Regions from separate parts of the Pseudomonas sp. FG98 genome, predicted to be linked through region 1. Evidence: riboswitches for the same ligand, from Rfam matches in the RefSeq annotation. Region 1 holds a riboswitch; each other region holds the start of a gene.

Region 1 (9,403 bases):
CTGCCGGCCTTGGGCCTGGCATCCGCGCTGGCGCGGGCACGGATGCTCAGGGCTTTTTTGGCCAGCTCGGCACCTCGCGTCGGGCCCCGGTGGCCACCGGCTGCGCCGGCATCTCACCCCACTGCCCGCTCGCTGCAGAGTCCGTTTGCGCCTGCTGGCCTGCGGGCGGTGCCGGTGGCTGACTTCCGGCCGGCGGCGTCTGGCGGCGATGACGCAAGGCGAACTCGGCCACCGCCTCGATATCCTCATCCTCGATCCGCTCGCCACCGCGCCAGGCAGCATGGGCCCGAGCCGCACGCCACCAGACCAGATCGGCACGCAGGCCATCCACGCCGGCCTCGAAGCAGCGTGCGGTGATCACGGCGAGGGAGCGATCGTCCAGCTCGATCGACGACAACTGCTGCCGCGCCGCCTGGCAACGTTCACGCAATTGCGCCTGCACCGTCGCCCACTGCGCGACGAAGCCTTCCGGGTCGCTGTCGAAAGCCAGGCGTCGACGCAAAATCTGCCCCCGTGCCTCGGGTAGCGGCTGCCCCGTCAGGGCGACATTGAGCCCGAAACGGTCCAGCAGTTGCGGGCGCAACTCGCCTTCCTCCGGATTCATCGTACCGATCAGCACAAAGCGCGCACTGTGCCGGTGGGACAGGCCGTCACGCTCGATCCGGTTGGTGCCGCTGGCAGCGACGTCCAGCAGCAGGTCCACCAGGTGGTCGGCCAGCAGGTTGACCTCGTCGACATACAGCACGCCGCCATCGGCCCTGGCCAGCACGCCCGGGGAGAACTGCACGCGGCCCTGGCCTAGGGCGGCATCCAGGTCGAGGGTGCCGACCAGACGCTCCTCGGTGGCGCCCAGCGGCAAGGTTACGAACGGCCCTTCGCCGAGCAGGTCGGCCAAGCCCCGGGCCAGGGTGCTCTTGGCCATGCCCCGCGGCCCTTCGATCAGCACGCCGCCGATCTTCGGGTCGATGGCGGTCAGGCACAGAGCCAGCTTCAATTCCTCGGCGCCGACCACGGCGGCCAGGGGGAAATGCACGGGTTCAGTCATTTCAACGGTCTTCCTCGCCGTCCAGCAGCTGTTCTTCCAGGGCCTCGCGGTAGTCTCCCGGCGCCTGCCAGAGGCCGCGCTGCTGGGCCTCGATCAGGCGCTCGGTGATGTCGCGCAGGGCCTCGGGGTTGTGCTGGCGGATAAAGTCGCGGGTCGCGGCATCGAGCACGTAGGCATCGGCCAGCGCCTGGTAATGGTGGTCATCGATCAGATGGGTGGTGGCGTCGAAGGCGAACAGGTTGTCTACCGTCGCCGCCAGCTCGAAGGCGCCCTTGTAGCCGTGGCGCTTGACCCCGTCGATCCACTTCGGGTTCAGCGCCCGGGCACGGATCACCCGGTTCAGCTCTTCCTTCAGGGTGCGGATGCGCGGACGCTCCGGCTGGCTATGGTCGCCGTGATAGCTGGCGACGCTACTGCCGCCAAGGCTTTCCACCGCCGCGAGCATGCCGCCCTGGAACTGGTAGTAGTCGTTGGAATCGAGCAGGTCGTGCTCATGGTTGTCCTGGTTTTGCAGCACGGCCTGGACCTGGCCCAGGCGCCGGGCGAAATGACCACGGGCCTCGGTGCCCTCGTCGGCACCGCCATAGGCATAGCCGCCGTGGTTGAGGTAGACCTCGGCCAGGTCCTCGCGGCTGTGCCACAGGCGGCCGTCGATGGCGTTCTGCACCCCGGCGCCGTAGGCCCCGGGCTTGGAGCCGAACACCCGCCAACCAGCCTGGCGCCGCGCCTGCTCTTCATCCAGGCCGCTGGCCAGCAGCTCGGCACGCTCGCTGCGCACCCGCGCCGCCAGGGGATTCATGTCTTCCGGCTCATCCAGCGCCGCCACCGCATGCACGGCGGCATCGAACAGCTTGATCAGGTTGCCGAAGGCATCGCGGAAGAAGCCGGACACCCGCAGGGTCACGTCGACCCGCGGTCGATCGAGCAGGCTCAGGGGCAGGATCTCGAAGTCGTCGACCCGATGACTGCCCGCCGCCCACACCGGGCGCACGCCCATCAGGGCCATGGCCTGGGCGATATCGTCGCCGCCGGTGCGCATGGTCGCCGTGCCCCAGACCGACAGGCCGAGCTGGCGCAGGTGGTCGCCGTGATCCTGCAAATGGCGTTCGAGAATCAGGCTGGCCGAGGTGAAGCCCAGGCGCCAGGCCGTAGCCGTGGGCAGATTGCGCACATCGACGGTATAGAAGTTGCGCCCGGTGGGCAGCACATCGAGACGCCCGCGACTCGGCGCCCCGCTGGGCCCGGCAGGGACGAAACGGCCGTCCAGGGCGGACAGCACGCCGTGCATTTCTGCAGCGCCGCAACCGTCCAGTTGCGGTGCAACCCGCTCGCGTAGAGCGTCGAGCACGGCGAGGACCTCGTCCCAGGCCGGCTCGCTCGGCACTGCCGGCTCGCCAGCCAGGGTCCGTTCGATCAGTTGCGTCGCGAAGATTTCCAGGCGCTCGCGGGTATCCCCGGCGGTACGCCACGGACCGCAGTCCAGGTCCGCCAGCGACGCAGGACGCAATCCCTGCCAGGCCTCGCCCAGATCACAGTCCAGCGGATCGAAGCCCAGGCCCATGGCCCGCGCCAGCGCCCGTGGCAGGCTGGCATTGGCGCCACGGCCATCGCCACGGGCGACCCGCAGCAACGCTGCCAGGGTATCGATCCGCAGCCGGCCGACCGGCGATTCGCCGAACACATGCAGGCCATCGCGGATCTGCGACTCCTTGAGGTCGCAGAGGTAGGTGTCCAGCCGCGGCAGCCACACCGCCGCATCGTCCAGCGCGCCGTCGAGTTGCAATTCGCGGTCGATATGGTTGTCGCGCACCAGTTGCAGGATCTCTTTCTGCAATTCCACGGCGCGCCGCGGATCGAGCAGTTGCGCTTCGTAGTATTCGTCGGCCAGGCGCTCCAGGTTGCGCAGCGGGCCATAGGTTTCGGCGCGGGTCAGCGGTGGCATCAGGTGATCGATGATCACCGCCTGGGTGCGCCGTTTGGCCTGGGCGCCCTCGCCCGGGTCATTGACGATGAACGGATAGATATTCGGCAAGGGCCCGATCAAGGCGTCCGGCCAGCACTGCGCCGACAGGCCGACGCCCTTGCCCGGCAGCCACTCCAGGTTGCCGTGCTTGCCGACATGGATCTGCGCATCGGCGGCAAAGCCATGACGCAGCCAGAAATAGAAGGCCAGGTAGCCATGGGGCGGCACCAGGTCGGGGTCGTGGTAGACCGCGCTCTGGTCGAGCTGATAACCCCGCGCCGGCTGGATGCCGACGAAGGTCAGGCCCAGGCGCAGGCCGGCCACCATCATCCGCCCGCCACGGAACATCGGGTCCTGCTGCGGCTCGCCCCAGCGCTCGCGCACCGCCCGCTGGTTGGTTTCGGGCAATTGGGCGAAGGCCGCCAGGTAATCGTCCAGCGCCATGCTTTGCATGCACGGGCGCTGGTCGAGGCTGTCGAGGTCGTTGCTGACACCGCCGAGCAGGTCATGGATCAGTTGCGTACCGCTGTCCGGCAGATCACCGACCGGATAATCCTGCGCCTTTAACGCACGGAGGATATTCAGCGCCGCCGCCGGGGTATCCAGGCCGACGCCATTGCCGATACGCCCGTCGCGGGTCGGATAGTTGGCCAGCACCAGGGCCACGCGCTTCTGCGAATTCGGCAGGCGCGCCAGTTCGCACCAGCGCCGCGCCAGTTCGGCGACGAAGTCCATGCGCTCCGGCTGCGGCCGGTAGCAAACCACGTCGGACTGGCTGCGCTCGCTGCGCCAGGCCAGGTCCTTGAAGCTGATCGGCCGGGTGATGATGCGCCCGTCCAGCTCCGGCAAGGCGATATGCATGGCCAGGTCGCGAGCGCCGAGGCCCTGCTCGCTGGCCTGCCAGCCGGGTTCGTTGTCCTGGGCGCAGATAGCCTGCAACACCGGGATATCGCGGCGGAACGGACGCAGATGGGGCTGTTCCGGGCTGGACTGGGCGAAGCCGGTGGTGTTGATGATCAGCGCGGCGGCGGTTTCATCCAGCCACGCCTCGACCTGGGCCAGACAACCAGCTTCCTTGAGGCTGGCCACGGCGATCGGCAGCGGATTGAGCCCGGCGCCGTCAAGACGCTGGCAGAACACATCGATAAAGCCGGTGTTGGCCGCCTGCAGATGGGAGCGGTAGAACAGGATCGGCACCACCGGCCGGCCGGGCTGCCAGTCGCCACGCCACTCGGCCAGTCCGGCCTCGGCATGACGCGGGTGATACAGGCTGGTACGCGGCAGTTGCCGGGGCTCGTCCCAGGGGTAATCGCGCCCCAGCCAGAGACTGGCGAGGCAGTTGAACAGATTCAGGGCATTGGCCTTGCCGCCCTGACGCAGGAAGTGCCAGAGGCGCTCGGCCTGCTCGCCGGTCACACTGCCCAGGCTGCTCAGCTCCGGGTCCGGGCGGTCGTCGCCCGGGACCAGGATCAGTTGCACGCCACGGGCGGCCAGCTCGACCAGTTGCTCGACACCGTAGCGCCAGTAACCGATACCGCCATGCAGCGACACCAGGATCACCTTGGCATGACGCAGCACCTCGTCGATGTACAAATCGACCGAGGCGTGGTTCTGCACCTGCATGGGGTTGGCCAGACGCAGGCTGGGGTAATCCTCCGGCAGCTCGCGGGCGGTTTCCGCGAGCAGCGCCAGGTGCGAGTCACCGCTGCAGAGAATCACCAGCTCGGCCGGGGTCTGGCCGAGATCGGCAATGCTGTCGTCCGGCACGAAGCCGCCGGGCTGGGTCCGCAGCAGGTGCATGGATCAGGCGCCCAAGGCAGCGCGCAGGCGGGCTTCCAGGGCCACGGCATCGAGGTCCTGGCCGATCAGCACCAGGCGGGTAATGCGTGCCTCATCACTGCGCCAGGCGCGGTCGAAGTGCTTGTCGAAGCGCGTGCCCACGCCCTGGATCAGCAGGCGCATCGGCTTGCCGGGGATCGCCGCGAAGCCCTTGACCCGCAGGATGCCGGTGTCCACCACCAGCTGGGTCAGGGCGTCCAGCAGCAGGGCTTCGTCGGCCTCGGGCAGGTCGAGGGAGATGGAGTCGAAGGCGTCGTGATCGTGATCGTCGTGGTCATCATCGCCGTCATGGTGGGAATCATGGTGGGTGCGGCGGCCATCGATGTGGGCTTCCGACTCGGCACCGAGGCCCAGCAGCACTTCCAAGGGCAGCACGCCCTTGCTGGCTTCGATCACCTTCACTGCCGGCGGCAGTTCTTCCTGCACTTCGGCGCGCACTGCGGCCAGGGCCTCGGGGGCGATCAGGTCGGCCTTGTTGAGGATCACCAGGTCGGCGCTGGCCAGTTGGTCAGCGAACAGTTCATGCAGCGGCGACTCGTGGTCGAGGTTCGGGTCCAGTTTGCGCTGGGCATCGACCTGCTCCGGGAAGGCGGCGAAGGTGCCGGCAGCCACGGCCGGGCTGTCGACCACGGTGATCACTGCGTCGACGGTGCAGGCGTTGCGGATTTCCGGCCATTGGAAGGCCTGGACCAGGGGTTTGGGCAGGGCCAGGCCGCTGGTTTCGATCAGGATCTGGTCAAGGTCGCCACGGCGCGCCACCAGCTCGCGCATCACCGGGAAGAACTCTTCCTGGACGGTGCAGCACAGGCAGCCGTTGGCCAGTTCGTAGACACGGCCGTTGGCCTCTTCCTCGGTGCAGCCGATGCTGCATTGCTTGAGGATTTCACCGTCGATGCCCAGTTCGCCGAATTCGTTGACGATCACCGCGATACGGCGGCCATTGGCGTTGTCCAGCATGTGCCGCAGCAGGGTGGTCTTACCCGAGCCGAGGAAGCCGGTAACGATGGTAACGGGGAGTTTGGCCAGTGTTTTCATGTCGGATGCCCTTGGCAGGATGGCGGGCATGGGGGACGGCTGCCACGGACCTTGCGGTCTGGACGCGTTCGCCACCGGATCACCCCGCCCGGTTAATGTGCAATCTGTTCGAGGCAGGTCTCCTGGCTCGCGCGGTGTCCCGGGGACGCCATCGACGCCTTCCCGCCTTATATATCGGCAGTGGCAATGGTCGATGGGCTCAGCGCTTACAGTTGCGGGGGCAGCCGCGGCTTGGTACCGCGTTCCCGTCTTAGCTCCGACACTCGTCTTGCAGGGCCGGAGAACCTCGAAGCGGCAAGGCTACGCAGTGCCCGAAGGGCGGTCAACCGCTGTATTGACGGATGTCAACGCGCGTGATTTCCTAGCGCGATTCGTTTGGGTGCCTTTTTTATTACAAAAGGTGAAACGGGAAACCGGTACGTCGCGACCTTGCAGGTCTGACAAATCCGGTGCTGCCCCCGCAACGGTAGGCAAGGAAAGCGTCTGATCCACTGTGCCAGCAGTCCGGCATGGGAAGGAGACGCCGTGGTAATCAACCCCTTGCAAGCCCGGAGACCGGCCCAAGACCGATTTGACCAAACCCGCGGTGGGCGGGCGATGTTGCAACTCCTCGGCGCCTTGCGCCCGGGAGTTCTTCGCGCTTGCCCGTTGCCAGGACAACACCCCCAGAGGAAAGCGCCATGCCCATCACCAGCACCGCCAGCCACGCCAGCAGCACCTCCACGACCCTCAGCCAGCGCATCGTCGCTGCCGTCAGCGCCTCGGTCCTGGGCCTGTGCCTGGTCTACTTCGCCGGCTTCTCGCATATCGAAGCGGTGCACAACGCCGCCCACGACACCCGCCACAGCGCCGCCTTCCCCTGCCACTGAGGCCTGACCGCATGTTCACTCGCATCGCTCGCACTGCGGGCTTTACCGGTCTGCTGGCCGCGCTGTTGCTGACCCTGCTGCAGAGTTTCTGGGTCGCGCCGCTGATCCTCAAGGCGGAAACCTACGAAAACTCGGCCCCGGCCGCCGCTCATGAGCACGAACACGCCGATGCCGCTGCGGCCGGCGAAGGTCATCACCACGACGCAGAAGCCTGGTCGCCGGAAGATGGCTGGCAGCGCGTGCTGTCCACCACCGGCGGCAACCTGGTCGTCGCGGTGGGCTTCGCCCTGCTGCTGGCAGCCATGTACACCCTGCGCAACCCTGGCAGCGTCGGCGTCGGCGCGCTCTGGGGACTGGGCGGTTTCGCCGTGTTCTGCCTGGCGCCGAACCTCGGCCTGCCACCGGAGTTGCCGGGCACCGCTGCCGCCGATCTGGCCCAGCGCCAGTTCTGGTGGGTAGGTACCGCTGCCGCCACCGCCGTCGGCCTGGCGCTGATGGTGTTCGCCGGCAACTGGGTGCTCAAGGCTGCCGGACTGGCCCTGCTGGTGATCCCCCACGTGATCGGCGCGCCGCAACCGGAGGTCCATGAAAGCCTGGCCCCGGAAGCCCTGGAATCGCAGTTCATCGTTGCTTCGCTGCTGACCAATGCCGGCTTCTGGCTGGCCCTGGGCCTGATCAGCGCCTGGCTGTACCGGCGCCAAGCTGCCTGATGGCCGTCCCGCCCGGCGTGGCACCGCTGTACGCCGGGCTGGGCTGCCGTCGAGGCGTCCCGGCCAGTGAACTGGCCGGGCTGCTGCGGGATGTGATGCAGTCGCGCAACATGCCCTTCAGTGCCCTGGTCGGCCTGGCCAGCATCGACCTCAAGCGCGGTGAAAGCGGGCTGCTGCAACTGGCCAGCGACCTCGCCCTGCCCCTGCACTTCTTCAGCGCCATCGAACTGGCCTCGTTCGCCCCGCGTCTTAGCCATCGTTCCGCGATCACCTTCCGCCATAGCGGGTGTTATGGCGTGGCGGAAAGCAGTGCCCTGGCCCTGGCCGAGCGACTGGGCGGTGGTACGGCGCAACTGCGGGTCGAACGCATCGTGCGCGACGAGATGACCCTGGCATTGGCCTGGATCCCTGCTTCTGGCGGATAATTCGCCACCCTGCCTTCGCGAGACCTCTCATGACCGTTTATTTCATCGGTGCCGGCCCCGGCGATCCGGAGCTGATCACCGTCAAGGGCCAGCGCCTGATCCGCCAGTGCCCGGTGATCATCTATGCCGGCTCCCTGGTGCCCACTGCGGTGCTCGAAGGCCACAACGCCGAGACCCTGATCAACAGTGCCGAACTGCACCTGGAGCAGATCATCAAGGCCATCCGCGAGGCGCACGACAAAGGCCAGGACGTGGCCCGTGTGCACAGCGGCGACCCCAGCCTGTACGGCGCCATCGGCGAGCAGATCCGCCACCTGCGCGCATTGGGCATTCCCTACCAGATCATCCCCGGCGTCACCGCCACTGCTGCCAGCGCCGCCCTGCTCGGCTGCGAACTGACCCTGCCGGATATCGCCCAGAGCGTGATCCTCACCCGCTTCGCCGATTCGTCACCCATGCCGCAAGGCGAAGCCCTGGCCAGCCTGGCCAGCCACCAGACCACCATGGCAATCCACCTGGGGGTGCGTCATCTGCCACGGATCGTCGAGGAGTTGCGCCCGCACTACGGCGGCGACTGCCCGATCGCCGTGGTCCATCGTGCGACCTGGCCGGATCAGGACTGGGTGCTGGGAACGCTGGACGATATCGTCGAGCTGAGTGCTGCCAAGGGATTCCGGCGCACCGCACTGATTCTTGTTGGCCGGGTGCTGGCCGCCGACAGCTTCAGCGAGTCAGCGCTGTACCGCGCCGGACATGCCCACCTGTACCGGCCCTGAGGCGTATTGCATTGCCATCACTGCGCCTGCACAGTAGCGCAACCACCACCCAAGAAAGGATTTCCCCCGATGCTGGAACTTCGTCCTTGCTGCGAATGCTGTGCCACACCACTGCCGGGCGACAGCCGTGACGCGATGATCTGTTCGTTCGAATGCACCTATTGCCGCGACTGCGCGCAGGACACGCTCAAGGGCAAATGCCCGAACTGCGGCGGCGAACTGCAACCGCGGCCGGCGCGAGTGGGCGAGAAGCTGGCGAAGAACCCGGCGACCACACAGCGTACGGTGAAGGTCGAGGGGTGTGTGACGCACTGAAATCTGTGTTGCAACGGATGGCCCTATCGCCGGCAAGCCGGCTCTCATAGAACAACACATAACTTATTGATTTTGCAGGTATTTATGGGGGCGGGTTTACCCGCGATTACGATGGTGGCATCACCGACGCCATCGTAATCGCGGGTAAACCCGCTCCCACAGGGACCGCGTCGCTTTTAGACCTGTTCTCTGCGCGACAGCGCAGCCTGAAAGGCTGGGCCGGCTCCCACAGGGTTATGTGCCAACCATGGGCCTTGTGCCCGGCAAGATCACTGTGGGAGCCGGCTTGCCGGCGATAGCGCTCACATCAATGGGTCTGCATCTTGCTCTTGATGAAGCCCACCACCCAGGTCAGCACCGCACCACCGGCACCACCGCCGATCACGCTGCTGATAATCGCCGGGATATCGAGGGAACCCGCCGCCC
Region 2 (9,403 bases), on a different contig from region 1:
TCGCGTCCAAGGTGCTCAAGGAAGAATTCGATATTTCCCCGGTGGCCATGGGTTACCTGTTCTCTTCGTTCGTCTGGCTGTACTTCCTGGCGCTGATTCCCATGGGTTACCTGGTGGGGCGCTTCGGGCCGAAGAAGGTCAACGGCTACGGCATCGGTGTCTGGTCGGTGGCAACCGCCTGCACGGCGCTGTCCACCGGCTTTGTCTCGCTGCTCGGTTGCCGGCTAATCATGGGCATGGGTGAGGCCACCACCTATCCGGCCGGGGCGCGGGTCATCCGCGAATGGATGCCGCTCAAGGAGCGCGGCATGGCCACCGCGGTGTTCCACAGTGGCAGCCTGGTCGGCCCGGCGATCGGTGCCATCGGCTTTGGCTGGCTGATCAGCGCCTTTGGCTGGCGCATCGCTTTTGTCGTTGCCGGGGCGCTGGGGTTCGTCTGGCTGGCGGCCTGGCTGAAGTGGTACAACCACCCGTCCAAGGCGCCCTGGCTGGGTGCCGAGGAGCGTGAGGAAATCGCCCGGGGCAGTGTCACAACCACTGCGGATTCGGCTCAGCCCGTCTCCCTCGGTCTCAAGGGCCTGGCGCGCTCCAGCAGCATGTGGGCCATCGCGCTGTCCCATGGTTGCGCGGTCTACGCCACCTACTTCTTCCTCACCTGGTTGCCCAGCTACCTGCAGGCGGAGAAGGGTCTTACGGTGATGTCCAGCGGCTTCTACACCGCCATTCCCTACCTCGGTGCAGCCATCCTGGCGATTGTCATTGGCCGCCTGAGCGACAAGGTCATGCGCCCTGGTGCTGCAGAGACAGGTCAGCGGCGCAAGGTGATTGCCAGTGTCCTGCTGGGCTCGTCGGTGATCTTTCTGGTCCCGGCCATCGACAGCACTTGGGCGATCCTGCTGGTCATCACGCTGTCGCTGGCCACCTGCGCCTCGGCCATCTCCCTGAACCTGTCGCTGGTCAACGACCTGGTGCGTGCGGAAGACGATGTCGGCACGGCAGCGGGCTTCATCACTGCGGTCGGCAACCTGTTCGGCCTGCTCGCACCGATCGTCACCGGCTATGTGGTCGCCGGATCGGGCCGTTTCGCCCTGGCCTTCATCGTCGTCGGCGCCTTGCTGGTGGTGGGCGCGATTCTCTCCCTGTTCTGTACCCGCCGCCCGATCGGCACGCTGCCACACGTTGGCCTGAATCAACTGCACGTCAAGGAATCAACAGCGTCATGACTCAACCTAGTGGTGTTTCCCAGACTCCGGACCGGGCTGGCTGGAGAGTGGCGGTCGGGGTACTCGCCCTGGCGCTCGGATTGTTCGGCCTGGCCATGCTGGCTGGCGGTGTGTGGCTGATGGCCCTGGGCGGTAGCTGGTACTACGGACTGGCGGGCGCTGGCTCGACGGTCACCGCCTGGCTGCTCTGGCGGCAGCGGCGCAGCGCCCTCCATCTGTTTGCCCTGATCTGGGGCCTGACCCTGGTCTGGGCCTTGTGGGAGGTGGGTTTGAACGGCTGGGGCCTGGTGCCGCGACTGGTCACCGTGAGCGTGATCCTGGTGCTGATCCTTTTGCTCTCGCCGGCCTTGCGCCGCGCTGTCTGACGAGGTCTTCATGTCTACTTCCGTTACCTGCGCCGGTGCGCTTGCCATCACCGGCGCACTGTTGTCGCCGCTCGCATTTGCCCAGCCAACCCCGGAGCCGTCGCCGATCGCCGGCGACTGGCCGTTCTACGGCGGCGACCACAACGCCCAGCGATTCAGCCCGCTGCAGCAGATCACCCCGCAGAACGTCGCTCACCTGGAGCGGGCGTTCGTCTATCACACCCGCGACCTGCCCAATGCCGGCGTGCGCTATTCGCCCGAGACCACGCCGCTGAAGATCGGCAACGACCTGCTGATGTGCTCGGCGAAGAACATCCTGATTTCCATCAACGCCGCGACCGGCCAGGAAAACTGGCGCCATGACCCGGGCGTTGCGGACCAGGCGATTCCCCATGCCGCCGCTTGCCGGGGCGTGGCCGTCCACACCGCCGTGCAATTGCCGGAAACGGCCCAGTGCCGCAGCCGCGTGATCGAGGCGACCCTCGATGCGCGACTGATCGCGGTCGACCTGCACACTGGCGAACCCTGCCAGGACTTCGGCCAGAACGGCGCGGTGGATCTATGGCAGGGCCTCGGCAAGAAGGTGCCCGGCTGGTATGCCGTAACGGCGCCGCCGACCATCGTCAACGGCGTGGTGGTAACCGGTGCCCAGGTTCGCGATGGCCAGGACGAAGATGCACCGTCTGGCGTGATCCGCGGCTACGATGCGCTGACCGGAAAACTAGCCTGGGCCTGGGACCTGGGCAACCCGGACAACGTCCACGGACCTGCCGAAGGCACCACCTACACCCGCGGCACGCCGAACATGTGGACTGCTGCCGTGGGTGACGAGCAACTGGGCTACGTCTACCTGCCGATCAGCAACTCGTCGATCGACTACTACGGCTCCAACCGCAGCGAGGCCGAGAACAAGTACTCGACCTCGCTGGTGGCCGTGGACGTGAAGACCGGCAAGGACGTCTGGCATTTCCAGACCATCCGCCACGACGTCTGGGACTATGACCTGGGCAGCCAGCCGACCCTGCTCGACTATCCGGGCAAGGATGGCAAGCCGGTGCCGGCGGTGCTGTTGCCGACCAAGCAGGGCGATATCTACATCCTCGATCGGGCATCCGGCGAACCGCTGACCCCGGTTGGCGAGGTCAAGGCGCCGAAGGGCGGCTCGGTGGAACCGGGGTTCCTCGCCGACAGTCAGCCGACCTCCGAATGGCACACCCTGCGCCAGGCACCGAAGACCGAAGCCGACATGTGGGGCTTCTCGCCGCTGGACCAACTGATGTGCCGGATCCAGTTCCGCCAGGCCAGTTATGAAGGCTACCTGACGCCGCCGTCGGTGGACCGTCCGTGGATCCAGTACCCCGGCTACAACGGCGGTTCGGACTGGGGCTCGGTGGCTATCGATCCGGTACGGCGCCTGCTGATCGCCAACTACAACGATATCCCCAACCTCAACCAGCTGATTCCGCGGGAGCAGGCCAACGCCATGGGGCTCAAGCCCATTTACGCGCCGAAGACGGACGAGACGGCGCTGAACAAGGCCGGCAGCAAATCGGGCAAAGGCGAGGGCGGTGCTTCGACCTACCCGCAGGTCAACGCCCCTTACGCCATCCGCGTCAATGCCGGATGGCGCAACTGGGGCACCGGCGTGCCGTGCTCGGCCCCGCCCTATGGCGGCATCCGCGCGATCAGCCTGGATACCGGCAAGACGGTCTGGGACGAACCCCTGGGCACCGCCCGGCGCAACGGTCCCTTCGGCATCCCGTCGCACCTGCCGTTGACCATCGGCCTGCCGAACAACGGTGGTGCCGTGTTGACGGCGGGTGGGCTGACCTTCATTGGCGCCGCCACCGACAATCTGTTCCGCGCCATCGACACCGCCACCGGCGAGGTGCTCTGGGAGGATGTGCTGCCGGTAGGGGCCCAGGCCAACCCGATCTCGTACGAGGTCGACGGCGAGCAGTATGTGCTGATCTCAGCGTCGGGCCATGCCTTCATGGAAACCGGAACGGGTGACGCGATCATTGCGTACAAGCTGCGCAAGTAGACAGCCCGACGGCGCTGTACAGCGCCGTCGTGGACCCTGCCAAGAGGAGATAGATGATGGATCTGGGCTTGAAGGACAAGCGCGTGCTGGTCAGCGGCGCTTCACGCGGGATCGGGCGCGCGATCGTGCAACTGTTTCTCGATGAGGGCGCACAGGTCGAATTCTGTGCCCGCGGTGTTTCCGGCGTGGAGGCGGCAGGTGCCGCGTTCGGCGCGCGGGCCTTCGGCACTGCCGTGGATGTGACCCACCCGCAGCAGATCGCCGAGTGGGTGGGTGCGGCTGCCGAGCGCATGGGCGGGCTCGATATCGTCGTCCCCAATGTCAGTGCCCTGGCCGGTGGCGAAGACCTCGACACCTGGCGCAGGGCGTTCGACACCGACCTGCTGGGCAGCGCCGCGATGGTCAAGGCGGCGTTGCCAGCGCTGCGCCAGTCGGCTGCAGCGTCGATCGTGCTGATCTCCAGTGTCTCGGGCCGCGAAGTCGACCAGTTCGCCGAGCCCTACGGCATCCTCAAGGCCGCGTTGCTGCACTACGGTAAAACCCTGTCGGCGCGTCATGCCGGTGACGGTATTCGGGTGAATAGCGTGTCCCCCGGCAACGTCTACTTCCCCGATGGGGTCTGGGGCGATATCGAACGCGAGCAGCCGGAAACCTTCGCCAGGTGCCTGGCGGAAAATCCTCTCGGACGCATGGCCACGCCCTTGGAGGTGGCCAGGGCCGTGGTCTTCCTCGCCAGTCCGGCGGCCAGTTTCACCACCGGTACCAACCTGCTCGTCGATGGCGGGCTGACCCGTGGGGTGCAGTTCTGAACGGCAACGGGGTAACGACATGCAAGGACCTGCGATGAAGCTGTACATCTACGAGCACTGCCCGTTCTGCACCCGTGCGCGAATGATCTTCGGGCTCAAGGCAATGCTCGTCGACCTTGAGGTCATCATGGAGGGCGACGCCGAAACGCCGCTAAGTCTTATCGGCAAAAAGGCCGTGCCGATCCTCCAACGGGAGGACGGTACGCATATGGGGGAGAGCCTGGACATCGTTCGTTATGTCGACTCTTTCGTTCCGTCGGTGCTTACGGCGCCTCGCGACGAATCGCTCGATACCTGGGTGAAGCAGGTATGGGCGTCTGCGCTCAAGCTGTTCATTCCACGTTTCGTCAACGGCGACTTTGCCGAGCTTGCCACGGCCCAGGCGCGGGAGGCCTATCGCTTGCGCGAGGAGCAGGCCTTCGGCGATCTTCAAGCCTTGCGCGAGGCCACCCCGGAGCTGCTGGTCGAGGTCAACCAGCGACTGCAAGAGCTGGCGCCGTTGCTGGATCAACGCACGGCCCTGGGCATCAACGACATCACCTTGTGGCCGGTGTTGCGGTCATTGTCGATTACCAGAGGACTCGAGTTCCCGCCTGCTGTGCTGGATTACATGCAGCGAATCGGCGCACGGTGTGGGGTGCCGATGCTGTTTTCGCAGCAGTCCTGAGGCTGTTTTCAACGGGAGACTGCGCGCTCCCGGGCCGATCTCTGCTTGACGTAGCGGCACTTTGATGGTCATCTGCGCGCCTGTTTCAGGTGCCCCCTGCCGCCGTGCATGGGGTGAAACGGGAAGCCGGTTCGTCATCGCGTGATGATCAGTCCGGCGCTGCCCCCGCAACGGTATGCGAGCGAAGCGTTCAAAACGCCACTGTGACTTGTCATGGGAAGGCGAACGCTTCACGACCCTCGCGAGCCCGGAGACCGGCCTGAAGCATCGATAGGCAACCCGCGGTGGGCGGGCGCAGGCCGGTTTTGGTAGGCGCGTGCGCCTGCAATCTCCTGTGCGTTTTTCCCTCCGGGCTTCTTCCATTCCTGCTTCAAGTGGAACGACATGTCCCGTAATTCGTTGTTCAGTTGTTCGCCAGGCACGCTGCTGCGTGCAAGCCTGGTGCCCTGTGTTTTCCTTTCCATCTCCGCTCAGGCCGCCGAGGCCGACAAACCACTGGCGCTGCCTGCGACGGACATCACCGACGTCGCCGAGCAAAGTCCGCAGCCAGATCTGCACACCCCGAGCACCAGCGGCTCGCGCCTGAACCTGACGCCGCTGGAGACGCCCGCCAGCGTCACCAGCATCGGCTCGGAGCAGATCCTCAAACGCAACAACGCCACGGTGCAGGACGCCGTCACCCGCTCCCCCGGCATCACCTTCATCGGCTCCCCCGGCAACGGCGGCACAGCGCTGTCGGCCCGCGGTTTCACCGGGCACAGCTCGACCATGCAGCTGTACGACGGCACCCGCCTGTACGTCGGCGCCGGCACGGTGACCTTCCCGGTGGACACCTGGTCGGTCGAGCGCATCGATGTGCTGCGCGGCCCGGCGTCGGTGCTGTATGGCGAAGGCGCCACCGGCGCGGTGATCAACGTGGTGCCGAAGAAGCCGTTCGAGGGCGAGATCCGCAACCATGTGCGTTTCGGCTATGGCTCCGACGACCGTCGGCAGATGGCCCTGGACAGCGGCGGCTCGCTGACCGACACCCTGAGCTACCGCCTCAACCTGAACAAGCTGGCCAGCAATGGCTGGGTCGACCGTGGCGACTCGCAAAGCCTGGCCATCAGCGGCTCGCTGCATTGGCAGGCCAACGACGACCTGGCTTTCACCCTCAGCCATGACTACGGCGACCAGGACCCGCAACGCTACTTCGGCACGCCGTTGGTGAACGGGCATTTCCGCGAATCGCTGCGCGACCACAACTACAACGTCGACAACGCCGAAGTGCGCTACAACGACCAGTCCACGCGTCTGGTCACCGATTGGCAGATCAACGACAACCTCAGCGCCAGCAACCAGCTGTACTTCCTCAAGGTCCAGCGCCGCTGGCGCAATGCCGAAACCTACACCTGGCAGCCGGGCGACCTGGTCGAGCGCAGCGACTTCATCAGCATCAAGCAGACCCAGGAGCAGATCGGCGATCGCCAGACGTTCACCCTGCAGCACTCTCTGTTCGGCCTGGACAGCCAGACCGTGGTCGGCACCGACTACAACTCGATCCGCTTCGTGCGCAAGCATGACTTCGGCAATACCCTGAGCGATACCGTGCCGCTGGCCGGCTCCGGTGGCGGCGAGTACATCAGCGACGACCCGTACCGTTCCCGCGAGGCCAACCAGGCCCGGCAGTTCTCGCTGTTCGCGGAAAACCGCACCCAGCTCAGCGAGCGCCTGTCGCTGATCACCGGCGTGCGCCGCGACCAGGTGCATCTGGACCGCGACAACCTGGACAACGACACCCGCACCGATCGCAGCCTGTCCGGCGACAACTGGCGCGCAGGCCTGGTGCTCGCCGTCACCGAGGACCTGTCGCTCTACGGTCAGCACGCCACCAGCACCGAAGGCGTGAGCAACCTGCTGACCCTCAATCCCGCCCAGCAACAATGGGACCTGAGCACGGCCAGGCAGACCGAAGTCGGCATCAAGCAGATGCTCCCCGAGGGACGCGGGGAATGGACCCTGGCGGCCTACCACATCGTCAAGAAGAAGCTGCTCAGCACCGATCCGGCCAACCCGACCGTGCAGCAGCAAATTGGCCAGCAGAGCTCGGACGGTATCGAGGCCACCCTGGAACTGCGCCTGCCCTACGACGTACAGTTGTCGGCCAACGCGGCCTGGGTGCGGGCAGAGTTCGACGAGTTCGCCAGTGGCAGCAACGACTACTCCGGCAACCGCCCGACCAACGTACCGCGCCGTTCCGCCAATCTGTGGCTGAGCAAGGACTTCGACCAGCGCTTCAGTGCCGGTGCCGGTGCGCGCTATGTCGACAGCCGCTACGGCGACAACGCCAACACCGTCGAGGTGGCGGGCTACACCGTGGTCGACGCCAACTTCGACTGGCACGTGCAGAAGGACCTGACCCTCGGCCTGCAATTGAACAACCTGTTCGACCGTCAGTACGCTACCACCACCAGCAACAATGGCCGGCAGTGGTACCTGGGCGAACCGCGTTCGTTCTTCGTCACCGCCGACTACAGCTTCTGACCCTGTCGCACCGGCCCCCTGGCCGGTGCCTGCTCAAGGTGTACCGCATGACAAGCCTGAACATCGAAGCGCTGGACTGGACCCTTCGACAACGCGGGCAAGCGCCACGGCCGCTGTTGCAGGACATTGACCTGCAAGTGGAGCAGGGCGAGTTCGTCGGGCTGATCGGCCCCAATGGCAGCGGCAAGAGCAGCCTGCTGCGCTGCGCCTATCGCTTCACCGAACCGAGCGCAGGGCGCGTCCTGCTCGGCGCCGATGATCTCTGGCAGCGCCCGGCGCGCTGGTGCGCGCAGCGTATCGCCGTGGTGCTCCAGGAGTTTCCCGACGAGTTCGGCCTGAGCGTGCGCGATGTGGTCGCCATGGGCCTGGCGCCGCACAAGGGACTGTTCGACGGCGACACCGCCGAGGACCAGCAGCAGGTCAGCCAGGTACTCGGCCGGGTCGGGCTGGCAGCGCAAGATACCCAGACCTTCGCCACCCTGTCCGGCGGCGAGAAACAACGGGTACTGCTGGCGCGGGCGCTGGTGCAGGCGCCCGAGCTGCTGATCCTCGACGAACCGACCAACCACCTCGACCCGCGCTATCAACTGGAGCTGCTCCAGCATCTGCGTGGCCTCGACCTCAGCGTGGTAGCCAGCTTCCACGACCTGAATCTGGCCGCCGCTTTCTGTGACCGGCTGTACGTGATCGATGGCGGGCGCATCGTCGCCGCCGGCACGCCACAGCAGGTCTTGACCCCGGCCTTGCTCAAGCAGGTTTTCGGCGTCGATGCCCTGGTCGACCCGCACCCGCTGCATCCCTATCCGCGCATCACCTGGATTACCCACCCATGAGCTTTCGCTACCTGATCGGCCTGCTGTCGATCGTCCTCGCGCTGCCCGCCATGGCCAGCGACTACCCGGTGCACGTGCGCAGTTGCGAGCGCGACGTCACCTTCACCCAGGCCCCGCAGCGGGTCGTGGTGCACGACGTGAACATGACCGCCATGCTCCTGCACCTCGGCCTGCGCCAGCAAATCATCGGCTACACCGGCTTCACCCGCAGCAAGCACCGCGACGCCTGGATCGACCAGGCCCTGGAGGGCGTGCCGCAACTGGCCAGCCAGTACCCGTCGCTGGAAACGCTGCTGGCGGCCGATACCCAGCTGTTCTTCGCCGGCTGGAACTACGGCATGCAGGTCGGCGGCCCGGTGACGCCGGCCACCCTCGCGCCGTTCGATATCCCGGTGTACGAACTGAGCGAGTCCTGCTCCTGGGTGATGCCGCAACAGCGCGCCAGCCTGGAGGACGTCTACCGTGACCTGGAAAATCTGGGGCGGATTTTCTCGGTCGAGGCGCAGGCACAGACGCTGGTCGCGCAGATGCGCGCTCGGGTCGGTGCCGTCAGCCACGCCGTCGCCCGAGTGCAGCAGCATCCGCGGGTGTTCCTCTATGACAGTGGCGAAGACCGTCCCATGACCTCGGGCCGCCTGGGCATGCCCCAGGCGTTGATCGAGGCGGCGGGCGGGCGCAACGTGATGGACGATGTGTCCGCCAGCTGGACCCATGTCAACTGGGAGAGCGTGGTCGAGCGCGATCCTGAAGTGATCGTCATCGTCGACTATGGTCCGCGTAGCTGGCAGCAGAAGCGCGATTTCCTCCTTCAGCAGCCGGCGTTGAAAGACGTCCGCGCCATTCGTGAGCAGCGCTTCATCGTGCTCTCGTACTTGCAGGTGACGCCGTCGGTGGAAAATGCGCAGGCTGTCGAAACCCTCGCCCGCGGTTGGTACCCCG
Region 3 (9,403 bases), on a different contig from region 1:
CCATGAATTCGTGCAAGGCGACGGCCTGATCATGGCGCAGGTACTGGAACAGATCGCAGCCACCCGTGGGCTTGAGTCCGGCGGACTCCAGCAAGGCGGCCAGGCGAGCGCTGGCCTCGGCACAGCGCTCGGTTTGCAGATTTTGCGTCTGGCGGTCGGCCAGGCAAGCCTGGCCGAGGGCGCGGGTCGGCCCACTGATGGACCAGGGGCCGAGCTCTTCCGCCAGTGCCCGCAACAGCGCCGCTTCGGCCAGCACGAAGCCGAGGCGTACCCCGGCCAGGCCGAAGAACTTGCCGAACGAACGCAGCACGATCAGGCCCGCTCGCTCGCTGAACGCCGCGATGCTCTGCGCCGGCGTGTTGTCCATGAAGGCTTCGTCCACCAGCAGCCAGCCGCCACGACGGGCCAGGCGTTCGTGCCAGGCCAGCAGTGTCTCGGGGCTGAGCACGCGGCCGGTGGGGTTGTTCGGGTTAACCAGTACCAGCACATCGAGCGCGTCCAACCGCGCCTCGACCTGTGCTTCGTCCAGCTCCAGCAGCTCATGCCCGGCCCGGCGCCAGGCCTCGGCGTGCTCGGCATAGCAAGGGGACAACACGCCGACCTTGCCCCGCGGGCGCAGGCGCGGCAGTGCCTGGATCGCTGCCTGCGAACCCGCCACCGGCAGCAACCGGGTTACCCCGTAATAGCCTGCGGCGGCCTGCTCCAGGCCATCGTCGGTTTCCGGCAAACGCGCCCAGGCACGCAGGGGAATCTCGGGAATGGGGAAGGCCCAGGGGGCGATGCCGCTGGACAGGTCCAGCCAGTCTTCGCGGGCGATGCCGTACTGTTCGATCGCCCGCAGCAAGCGGCCACCGTGTTCAAGCATAGAATTCCGCTCCCAGGCACAGCAGCAGCAACCACAGCCACACGCCCTTGCACACCAGTTGCCAACCACGCTCGATGGAGCCGGCATCCGCCGGTGGGCCTTCGCCCAGTTGCGGGCGCTCGTGCAGCTCGCCGTGATAGACCGCCGCGCCGCCCAGTTCGACACCGAGGGCACCGGCGCCGGAGGCCATCACCGGTCCGGCATTCGGGCTGTCCCACTTCGGCCCTTGCTGGCGCCAGCACTTCAGGGCCAGGCGGGTCTTGCCCAGCAGTGCGTAGGTCAGCGCCACCAGGCGCGCGGGTATGTAGTTGAGGACATCGTCGATTCGCGCCGCCGCCCAGCCGAAGCGCTCGAAGCGTTCGTTGCGGTAGCCCCACATGGCATCCAGGGTGTTGCTCAGGCGGTAGAGCACCACACCGGGAGCACCGGCGATGGCAAACCAGAACAGCGCGGCGAACACTGCATCGCTGCCGTTCTCCAGCACCGACTCGGTAGCGGCGCGGGCCACGGCGGTTTCATCCAGCTCGGCGGTTTCCCGGCTGACCAGATAGCCGACGCGCTTGCGCGCTTCATCCAGGTCGCCGCCGCGCAAGGCATCGGCCACCGGCTGCACATGCTCGCCCAGGCTGCGCAGGCCGAGGGCGCAGTACAGCGCGATGATCTCCACCAGCCAGCCGATATAAGGCAGCCAGGACAACGCCGTGACCAGCAGGGTCAACGGGATCACGGCGAGGAACCAGGCGCTGACGCCATGGCTGCGCCAGCCGCGCCCGCCGGCATTGAAACGCTGCTCCAGGCGTCCGGCGAAATTGCCGAAGGCCACCAGCGGATGCCAGCGCCGCGGCTCGCCCAGCAGCGCGTCCAGCGCCACTCCGGCCACGGTCAGCAAGGCCACACTCATTCGCTTTCTCCCCAGTGGTTTTCAAACAGCATGTCGGCCAGCGGCCGCGGCGTGGTCCAGCCCTCCAGCGCCAGCATCGGCGCCGGATAGAACGCCTGCACCGGGCCCAGGCAGAGGATCGCCAGCGGCTTGGCACCTGCCGGCATATGCAACAGCTCGGCCAGGGCCTGCGGATCGAACAGCGACACCCAGCCCATGCCCAGCCCCTCGCTGCGAGCCGCCAGCCAGAGATTCTGGATCGCGCAGGACAGCGAGGCGAGGTCCATTTCCGGCAGGGTGCGACGGCCGAAGATATGCGCCTCGCGTTTGTCCATCAGCGCGGCCACCAGTAATTCGGCGCAGTCGTTGATGCCTTCGACCTTGAGCTGCATGAACTCGTCGGAGCGCTGGCCGAGGGCTTCGGCGGTGCGCAGGCGTTCGTCTTCCACCAGCGCCCGGATGCGCTGACGCAGGTCGCGGCGGGTGATGCGGATAAAGCGCCAGGGCTGCATCAGGCCGACGCTGGGCGCCTGGTGCGCCGCCTCCAGCAGCCGCGCCAGCAGCTCGGGGGCCACCTCGCCGCCGCTGAAGTGGCGCATGTCGCGGCGCTCGCCGATGGCCCGGTAGATCGCCGCGCGCTCGGCAGCACTGTAGGCGTGTTCGCTCATGGCGCCAGCAGCGCCGCCGTCGCAGCGGGGTTGGAAGGGAAATAGAAATGCACGTAGGAGGCGGTCAGGCGGCCGATGCGGTACACCGCTTCCGCGCCGCGCCCGCCGTTGGGGCTCTGGCCGCGGGCGATCGGCTCCAGCTCGGTGCTGGTCAGCGAGTGGTGATAGGTGTGGCCGCGCAGGGTGCCTTCCGGCAATTCGACCGCCTGCAGGGCCAGGGCCGCCAGACGCTTCTGCATCACCGCCTCGCCCGGCAGCAGGCCGGCCAGTTCGGCGCGCTCGCCGGCGACATCGGTCAGCGCATCGAGCAGGTAGAGCATGCCGCCGCATTCGGCCAGCAGCGGCTTGCCGGCCTGGTGATGGGCGCGGATCGCCGCCAGCATCGCGGTGTTGGCCGACAGCGCATGGTGGTGCAGTTCCGGGTAGCCGCCGGGCAGGTACAGGCTGTCGGCGTCCGGCAGTTCGCGATCATGGATCGGCGAGAAGAAGCTCAGCTCGGCGCCCATCTCGCGCAGCAGGTCGAGGCTGGCGCCATAGGTGAAGGCACAGGCTTCGTCACGGGCTACGGCGATGCGCACGCCTTGCAGCTTGCGCTCGATCACCCGCGGCGCCGGCTGCTCGAAGGCCACCGGCGGCGGCAAGGCGGACTGGCAACTGTCACCCAGGGCCTTGGCTGCGGCATCGAGGCGCAGATCAAGATCGGTCAGTTCGCTGGCCTGGACCAGGCCCAGATGGCGGCTCGGCAGCTCGATGCCGGTTTCCCGCGACAGCCCGCCGTACCAGCGCAGGCCTTCAGTGAGGCTGCCTTCGAGCAATTGCGCATGGCGCAGCGAGCCAACCCGGTTGGCCAGCACGCCGGCGAACGGCAGGTCAGGTTGATAACGCGCCAGCCCCAGCGCCAGGGCGCCGAAGGTCTGGGCCATCGCCGTGCCGTCGATCACCGCCAGCACCGGCACGCCGAAGTGGCGGGCCAGATCGGCACTGGAGGGCGTGCCGTCGAACAGCCCCATGACTCCCTCGATGAGAATCAGGTCGGCCTCTCCCGCCGCTTCCCAGAGCAGGCGCCGGCTTTCCTCGGCGCCGACCATCCACAGGTCGAGCTGGTACACCGGCGCGCCGCTGGCCCGTTCGAGAATCATCGGATCGAGAAAGTCCGGTCCGCACTTGAACACCCGGACCTTGCGCCCCTGGTTGCGATGCAGGCGGGCCAGGGCTGCGGTGACGGTGGTCTTGCCCTGGCCGGAAGCCGGCGCGGCGATCAGCACCGCCGGGCAATGCCGGGTGTCGCTCATAGTTCGACGCCCTTCTGCGCGCGGATGCCGGCCTGGAACGCGTGCTTGACCATGCCCATCTCGGTGACGGTGTCGGCCAGCTCGATCATCTCTTCCTTGGCACCGCGACCGGTGACGATCACATGCTGCATCGGCGGACGGGTTTGAAGGTCGCCGAGCACCGTATCGAGGTCGAGGTAGCCGTGCTTGAGGGCGATGTTCAGCTCATCGAGGACCACGAACTGGATGGACGGGTCGCGCAGCAGTTGCCGGGACACTTCCCACGCCGCTTCGGCCGCAGCGATATCGCGCTGGCGGTCCTGGGTCTCCCAGGTGAAGCCCTCGCCCATCACGTGGTAGCGCACCTGCTCGGGGAAACGGCGGAAGAACAGTTCCTCGCCGGTGGCATTGCGGCCCTTGATGAACTGCACCACGCCGCATTGCATGCCATGGCCGAGAGCCCGGGCGAGCATGCCGAAGGCCGAACTGCTCTTGCCCTTGCCATTGCCGCTGAGCACCAGCAGCAGGCCGCATTCGTTGGGGGCATTGGCGATACGCTCGTCGATTACCGCCTTCTTGCGCTGCATGCGCGCCAGGTGGCGTTCGTCACGTTCGGGGGATTCGCTCATCGGGGGTCTCCGCGGGCCGCTGGCGCCTGGCATGAGCGACAGCTGAAGGGATGGGGGCACGGAGGAAAGCGCAGACACCAGGCGCGTAGCCCGGAAAACCGCGCACCACCCGCCGTGATGCCGTTGACTGTTTGCAGGCCGGTCTCCGGGCTCATGAGCGGATCGCCTGACGATCCCGACCGGGCGCCTTCCCGGGTGTGGAACCCAGTGGCCATGCGCGGTCTGCACTCATCTACCGTTGCGGGGGCAGCGCCGGCATCGCACCGGCTTCCCTGTTTCACCCGGTCGAACTTGCGCTCACAGGGCACCTGAAACAAGTCGCGAAGGTTAGAGGGTTGGGCCCGGAGCGTCAATTGGAGACGCCGATCACATTGCGACCAACGGCGCAACTTTCATGTTGTGCCGTACTCCAACCGAGTGATATCACATTGCCATAGTCGTCCGCTGTCGCTGTAGCTCGTACAACAATTACGAAGGAGAGCAGCATGCAAGGTCTGATCATCAACAACCCCCGTCTTGAGTTCCTGCGCCCGGCGCTGGAGCGCTGGGGGGAATGCATCGAGCGCTTCAACCAGACCCTGGGGGACAACGAAGGCCCCCACTGGCAGGGGCAGCAAGCCAACCTTGGCATGCTCTCGGCGGCGCTCTGGCAGGCCGAGCTGGTCACCTTGCAGAGCTACCAGAGCAAGAAGCAGCGCGATGAAGGCGAACGCGGCGCGCGCTGCGATCTGTTGATCGCCAGCAAGGAGGAATCAGCTTACCTGCATGCCGAGCAACGCTGGCCGAAGGTCGGGCGCCTGGATCTGAGCGTGGCCTTGCAGGAGACCGCGCTGGCGGCCAAGGCGATCGCCTATCCCAGCCAGTTGAAGATCGCTGCGCTGTTCGCCAGTCCCTGCAAGCTGGGCCAGCATGCCAGCCCGGAGGAGTTGCAGGACCTGGTGGACGACCTGCAGAAACATACCGCCTGCGCCATTGCCTGGTGCTTCCCGTATGGCTATCGGAAGCTGCATGACGAGGTGGGCCAGTATTATCCGGGAGTGGCACTGCTGCTGAAGCAGGCCTGATCAGGGATTGAACCTCCCTTCGCCGCATTGCCTCTGACTCCTTAGGACCCGTTCTCCCGAGGAGTCACCCATGCCTTCCCTGCGCATCGCCATCCTGCTGGCCATCACTACCGGCCTGACCGCCTGTGGCGAATCGGCCCGCCTCCAGGTCACAGACGGCAGCGGCTCGACGCCGCAGTTGCCCGAGCCGAACAAGACCCTGATCCCGACGGTGAACATCGCCCCCGCAGTAGGCTGGCCCGATGGCGGCAAGCCCAAGGCTGCCCAAGGCACCCAGGTGATGGCCTTCGCCAACGGCCTGGACCATCCGCGCTGGCTTTACGTACTGCCCAATGGCGACGTGCTGGTGGCGGAAAGCAATGCACCGGAGAAACCCGAGGACAGCAAGGGCATTCGCGGCTGGGTGATGAACAAGGTCATGGCCAAGGCCGGCGCCGGGGTGCCCAGCGCCAACCGCATCACTTTACTGAGGGACGCCGACAAGGACGGCGTGGCGGAAACCCGCACGGTATTTCTCAAGGACCTCAACTCGCCATTCGGCATGACCCTGGTGGGCAACGACCTGTATGTCGCCGACACCGATCGCTTGCTGCGCTTCAAGTACCAGGACGGCGCCACGTCGCTGAACGGGTCGGGCGAGTCCGTCACCGAGTTGCCGGGCGGCCCGCTGAATCATCACTGGACCAAGAACGTCATCGCCAGCCGCGACGGCAGCAAGCTCTACGTGACCGTCGGTTCCAACAGCAATGTCGCCGAGAACGGCATGGACAAGGAGAAGGACCGGGCGGCGATCTGGGAAGTGGACCCGGCGACCGGCCAGCACCGGATCTTCGCCTCCGGCCTGCGCAATCCCAACGGCCTGGCCTGGGAGCCGCACAGTGGACAGCTGTGGACGGCGGTAAATGAACGGGACGAGATCGGCAGCGACCTGGTGCCGGACTACATCACCTCGGTCAGGGACGGCGCCTTCTATGGCTGGCCCTACAGCTATTACGGCCAGCATGTGGATGTGCGGGTGCAACCGCAGGACCCGGATATGGTGGCTAAAGCCATTGCCCCCGACTATGCGGTCGGGCCGCACACCGCCTCGCTGGGGCTGGCCTTCGCCGAGGCCGGGGCGCTGCCGCCGCCGTTCGACCAAGGTGCGTTCATCGGCCAGCACGGCTCGTGGAACCGCAAGCCGCACAGTGGCTACAAGGTGCTGTTCGTGCCGTTCAGTAGCGAAGGCAAGCCGGCGGGCAAACCGATCGACCTGTTGACCGGCTTTCTGAATGACGAGGGCAAGGCCATGGGGCGGCCGGTGGGCGTGGTGACCGACCAGCGTGGCGGGGTGCTGGTGGCGGATGATGTGGGGAATGTGGTTTGGCGGGTGAGCAAGGCCCGTTGATGGTGGTTGTCTGTACTGGCCTCATCGCCGGCAACGCCGGCTCCCACAGGTTTAGCGGTGCACGCAATCCCTGTGGGAGCCGGCGTTGCCGGCGATGAGGCCATCAGCCCCACTGGACCTTTATGGGTTATGCGCCAGATGCGAAGGCGCCAGCAGCACCCGCTTGGCATTCAGGTAGGACTTCTGCCAGTAGTTGTTCGACAGATAGTCCAGGCGCACCGTGCCGCCAGTGGAAGGCGCATGGACGAAGCGCCCTTCGCCGACGTAGATACCGGCATGGTTGACCTGGCTGGCGCCGTTCGTCGCAAAGAACACCACATCACCCGATTGCAGGGCATCGCGCTGCACATCCGGCGCGCGCATGACGATCATCTCGCGGGTCGAGCGCGGCAGGGAAATGCCCGCAGCATCGCGATACACGTAGCTGATCAGGCCGCTGCAATCGAATCCGGAATCCGGCGTGTTGCCGCCCCAGCGATACGGCGTGCCGACCAGGCCAAGGGCGCGGAAAAGCACGTCGTCAGCGGCTGGCGAGTAGGTGATCTGGGCAGGAACATACGCCGGCTGAACCACCTGGGGCGGGGTCGGGGCGTGGCTGGAGCAGGCACCGAGCAGTGCCGCCAAGGACAATACCGCACTACGCGCCATCATCGTCTTCATCAGAACATCCTGTCTGAAGGTGCCCGGCGCGGGGCCGGAAAAGTGGTGAGAAACTAGATTAGACGTTTTCTGTAAACACGCACGGCGACTAGCTTTTCAGCATAGTCGCCGTGTGTCTGACACCTGCGCGATTCGTTTAGTTGCGCGAAAGCGTTTCCACTGGTGCCGCCGGAGCCATGGCGAGTGCGCGCTTGGCTTCGATGAAGGTCTTGCTCCAGTAGCGATCACCCAGGCTGTCGATCCGCACACCACCGCTGCGGCGGCTGCTGGAGTGGATGAACTGGTTGTCGCCGAGGTAGATGCCGGCGTGGCTGACGCGACCGCGGCCGTTGGTGCTGAAGAACAGCAGGTCACCCGGCTTGAGGTTGTTGCGCGATACCAGCGGGGCATCCACGTTGATCATCTCGCGGGTCGAACGCGGCAGGTTCATGCCAGCTTCCTCGCGGAACAGATAACCGATGAAGCCGCTGCAATCGAAGCCCGACTGCTCGGAGGTGCCACCGAAGCGGTAGCGGGTACCGATCAGCGACATGCCGCGCTCGAGGATGCTGTCGGCCAGGGCTGGCAACTGGTAGGACTTGCTGCTGGAGAAGGCTTCCAGATCCTGCTCGGTCGCCAGCTCTTCTTCGAACACCGAGGCATCGGCGACGGTGGAGGACTTGGTGGCGGACTTGGCGGAAACGGAGTAGTGATCCTGCTGCTGAGGGGCCGGGCTATGAGCCGCGCAGCCAAAAAGCAGCGTCACGAGTGCGAGGGGCACGAGGGGTGCGAAGCGATTCAGCATGGGCACGACCGTGTCTTGAATTTGGAAGAAGCCGCGACTATGCCTTCTATCGATTCGATTTGCAAATTCAATCGAAAAAAATGTGACTTTTACGTGATGTGGCTCAAGGACGCCTGTTACCAGCCCAAAGTTTCTTTCAAAAAGGGGATGGTGAGCTTGCGTTTTTCCTGCAGTGAGGCCTGGTCGAGGCGCTCCAGCAGGTCGAACAGTGCGCTCATGCTGCGGGTGCCGCGAGTCAGGATGAAGTGGCCGACTTCGTCGGTCAGGTGCAGGCCGCGGCGCGAGGCACGCAATTGCAGGGCACGCAGCTTGTCTTCGTCGGACAGGGCGCGCATCTGGAAGATCAGCGCCATGGTCAGCCGCGATTTCAGGTCGGGCAGCTTGATCGGCAGTTCCCGCGGCGAGGCGGACGCCGCCAGGAGCAGGCGCCGGCCACTGTCACGCAGGCGATTGAACAGATGGAACATCGCCTCTTCCCACTCCGGCTTGCCGGCGATCACATGCAGGTCGTCGAGGCACACCAGTTCGTACTGCTCGAGATGATCCAGCAGTTCGACACCACGATCGAGGAGTTGCGCCAGCGGCAGGTAGACGGCGGGCTCGCCCAGTTGCTCGAAACGCAGGCAGGCGGCCTGCAACAGATGGGTACGTCCGACCCCCTGCTTGCCCCACAGATAGATCAGGCTTTCGGTCCAGCCGGCGTCGGCTTCGCAGAGTCGCTCGACGTAGCCCAATGCTGCGGCGTTGGCACCCGGATAGTAGTTGATGAAGGTGGCGTCATCGCGCAGACGCACACCCAGGGGCAACTGGATCGGTTTCATGCTGGCTGGGCGGTTGCGAAGAACCGCAAAGGGCCCTTGGTAAAAGTTTGCAAAGTCTATACCCGTGGCGACGGCGGCACAATGAGCGAGGGAAATCAAAGGCTTGCACCTGCACTGAAAGCCGATGCAAGCCTCTGGCCATTACTCAGAGCTGCGGATCGATGTCCTCGCCATACATATCCGACTTCTTATAGAAATCATGCACATGTCGCAGCAGCACCATGATCACTGCTGCCGCCGGCAAGGCCAGGAGCACCCCGGTGAAACCGAACAGTTCGCCGCCGGCGAGGATGGCGAAGATCACTGCCACCGGGTGCAGGCCGATGCGGTCGCCGACCAGCAGCGGGGTCAGGACCATGCCTTCGAGCGCCTGG

Evidence for each region. A riboswitch is a leader RNA that binds a small molecule or an ion and turns the genes downstream of it on or off. The one in region 1 is predicted to bind cobalamin.
Region 2: another riboswitch for cobalamin. It lies ahead of ACODSK_RS02170 (TonB-dependent receptor); the one in region 1 lies ahead of cobW (cobalamin biosynthesis protein CobW).
Region 3: another riboswitch for cobalamin. It lies ahead of cobO (cob(I)yrinic acid a,c-diamide adenosyltransferase); the one in region 1 lies ahead of cobW (cobalamin biosynthesis protein CobW).

What each region holds. Positions count from the first base shown of each region.
Region 1 is NZ_JBMDIJ010000106.1:2,752-12,154, forward strand. Features, by position in the region: gene ACODSK_RS29755 (vWA domain-containing protein) at 1-50, opposite strand, end outside; gene ACODSK_RS29760 (magnesium chelatase ATPase subunit I) at 47-1,045, opposite strand; gene cobN (cobaltochelatase subunit CobN) at 1,047-4,808, opposite strand; gene cobW (cobalamin biosynthesis protein CobW) at 4,812-5,882, opposite strand; cobalamin riboswitch at 5,978-6,186, opposite strand; cobalamin riboswitch at 6,243-6,461, shown strand; gene ACODSK_RS29775 (CbtB domain-containing protein) at 6,563-6,751, shown strand; gene ACODSK_RS29780 (CbtA family protein) at 6,763-7,461, shown strand; gene ACODSK_RS29785 (cobalamin biosynthesis protein) at 7,461-7,886, shown strand; gene cobM (precorrin-4 C(11)-methyltransferase) at 7,916-8,662, shown strand; gene ACODSK_RS29795 (DUF1272 domain-containing protein) at 8,732-8,977, shown strand; gene ACODSK_RS29800 (hypothetical protein) at 9,285-9,403, opposite strand, start outside.
Region 2 is NZ_JBMDIJ010000002.1:128,275-137,677, reverse strand. Features, by position in the region: gene ACODSK_RS02195 (MFS transporter) at 1-1,223, shown strand, start outside; gene ACODSK_RS02190 (glucose dehydrogenase) at 1,220-1,588, shown strand; gene ACODSK_RS02185 (pyrroloquinoline quinone-dependent dehydrogenase) at 1,599-3,632, shown strand; gene ACODSK_RS02180 (SDR family NAD(P)-dependent oxidoreductase) at 3,689-4,441, shown strand; gene grxB (glutaredoxin 2) at 4,476-5,108, shown strand; cobalamin riboswitch at 5,179-5,385, shown strand; gene ACODSK_RS02170 (TonB-dependent receptor) at 5,493-7,631, shown strand; gene ACODSK_RS02165 (ABC transporter ATP-binding protein) at 7,679-8,464, shown strand; gene ACODSK_RS02160 (ABC transporter substrate-binding protein) at 8,461-9,403, shown strand, end outside.
Region 3 is NZ_JBMDIJ010000036.1:44,716-54,118, forward strand. Features, by position in the region: gene cobD (threonine-phosphate decarboxylase CobD) at 1-865, opposite strand, end outside; gene cbiB (adenosylcobinamide-phosphate synthase CbiB) at 858-1,766, opposite strand; gene bluB (5,6-dimethylbenzimidazole synthase) at 1,763-2,413, opposite strand; gene ACODSK_RS19895 (cobyrinic acid a,c-diamide synthase CobB) at 2,410-3,705, opposite strand; gene cobO (cob(I)yrinic acid a,c-diamide adenosyltransferase) at 3,702-4,313, opposite strand; cobalamin riboswitch at 4,433-4,640, opposite strand; gene ACODSK_RS19905 (hypothetical protein) at 4,799-5,377, shown strand; gene ACODSK_RS19910 (PQQ-dependent sugar dehydrogenase) at 5,448-6,764, shown strand; gene ACODSK_RS19915 (C40 family peptidase) at 6,885-7,424, opposite strand; gene ACODSK_RS19920 (C40 family peptidase) at 7,561-8,208, opposite strand; gene hda (DnaA regulatory inactivator Hda) at 8,325-9,029, opposite strand; gene ACODSK_RS19930 (AI-2E family transporter) at 9,175-9,403, opposite strand, start outside.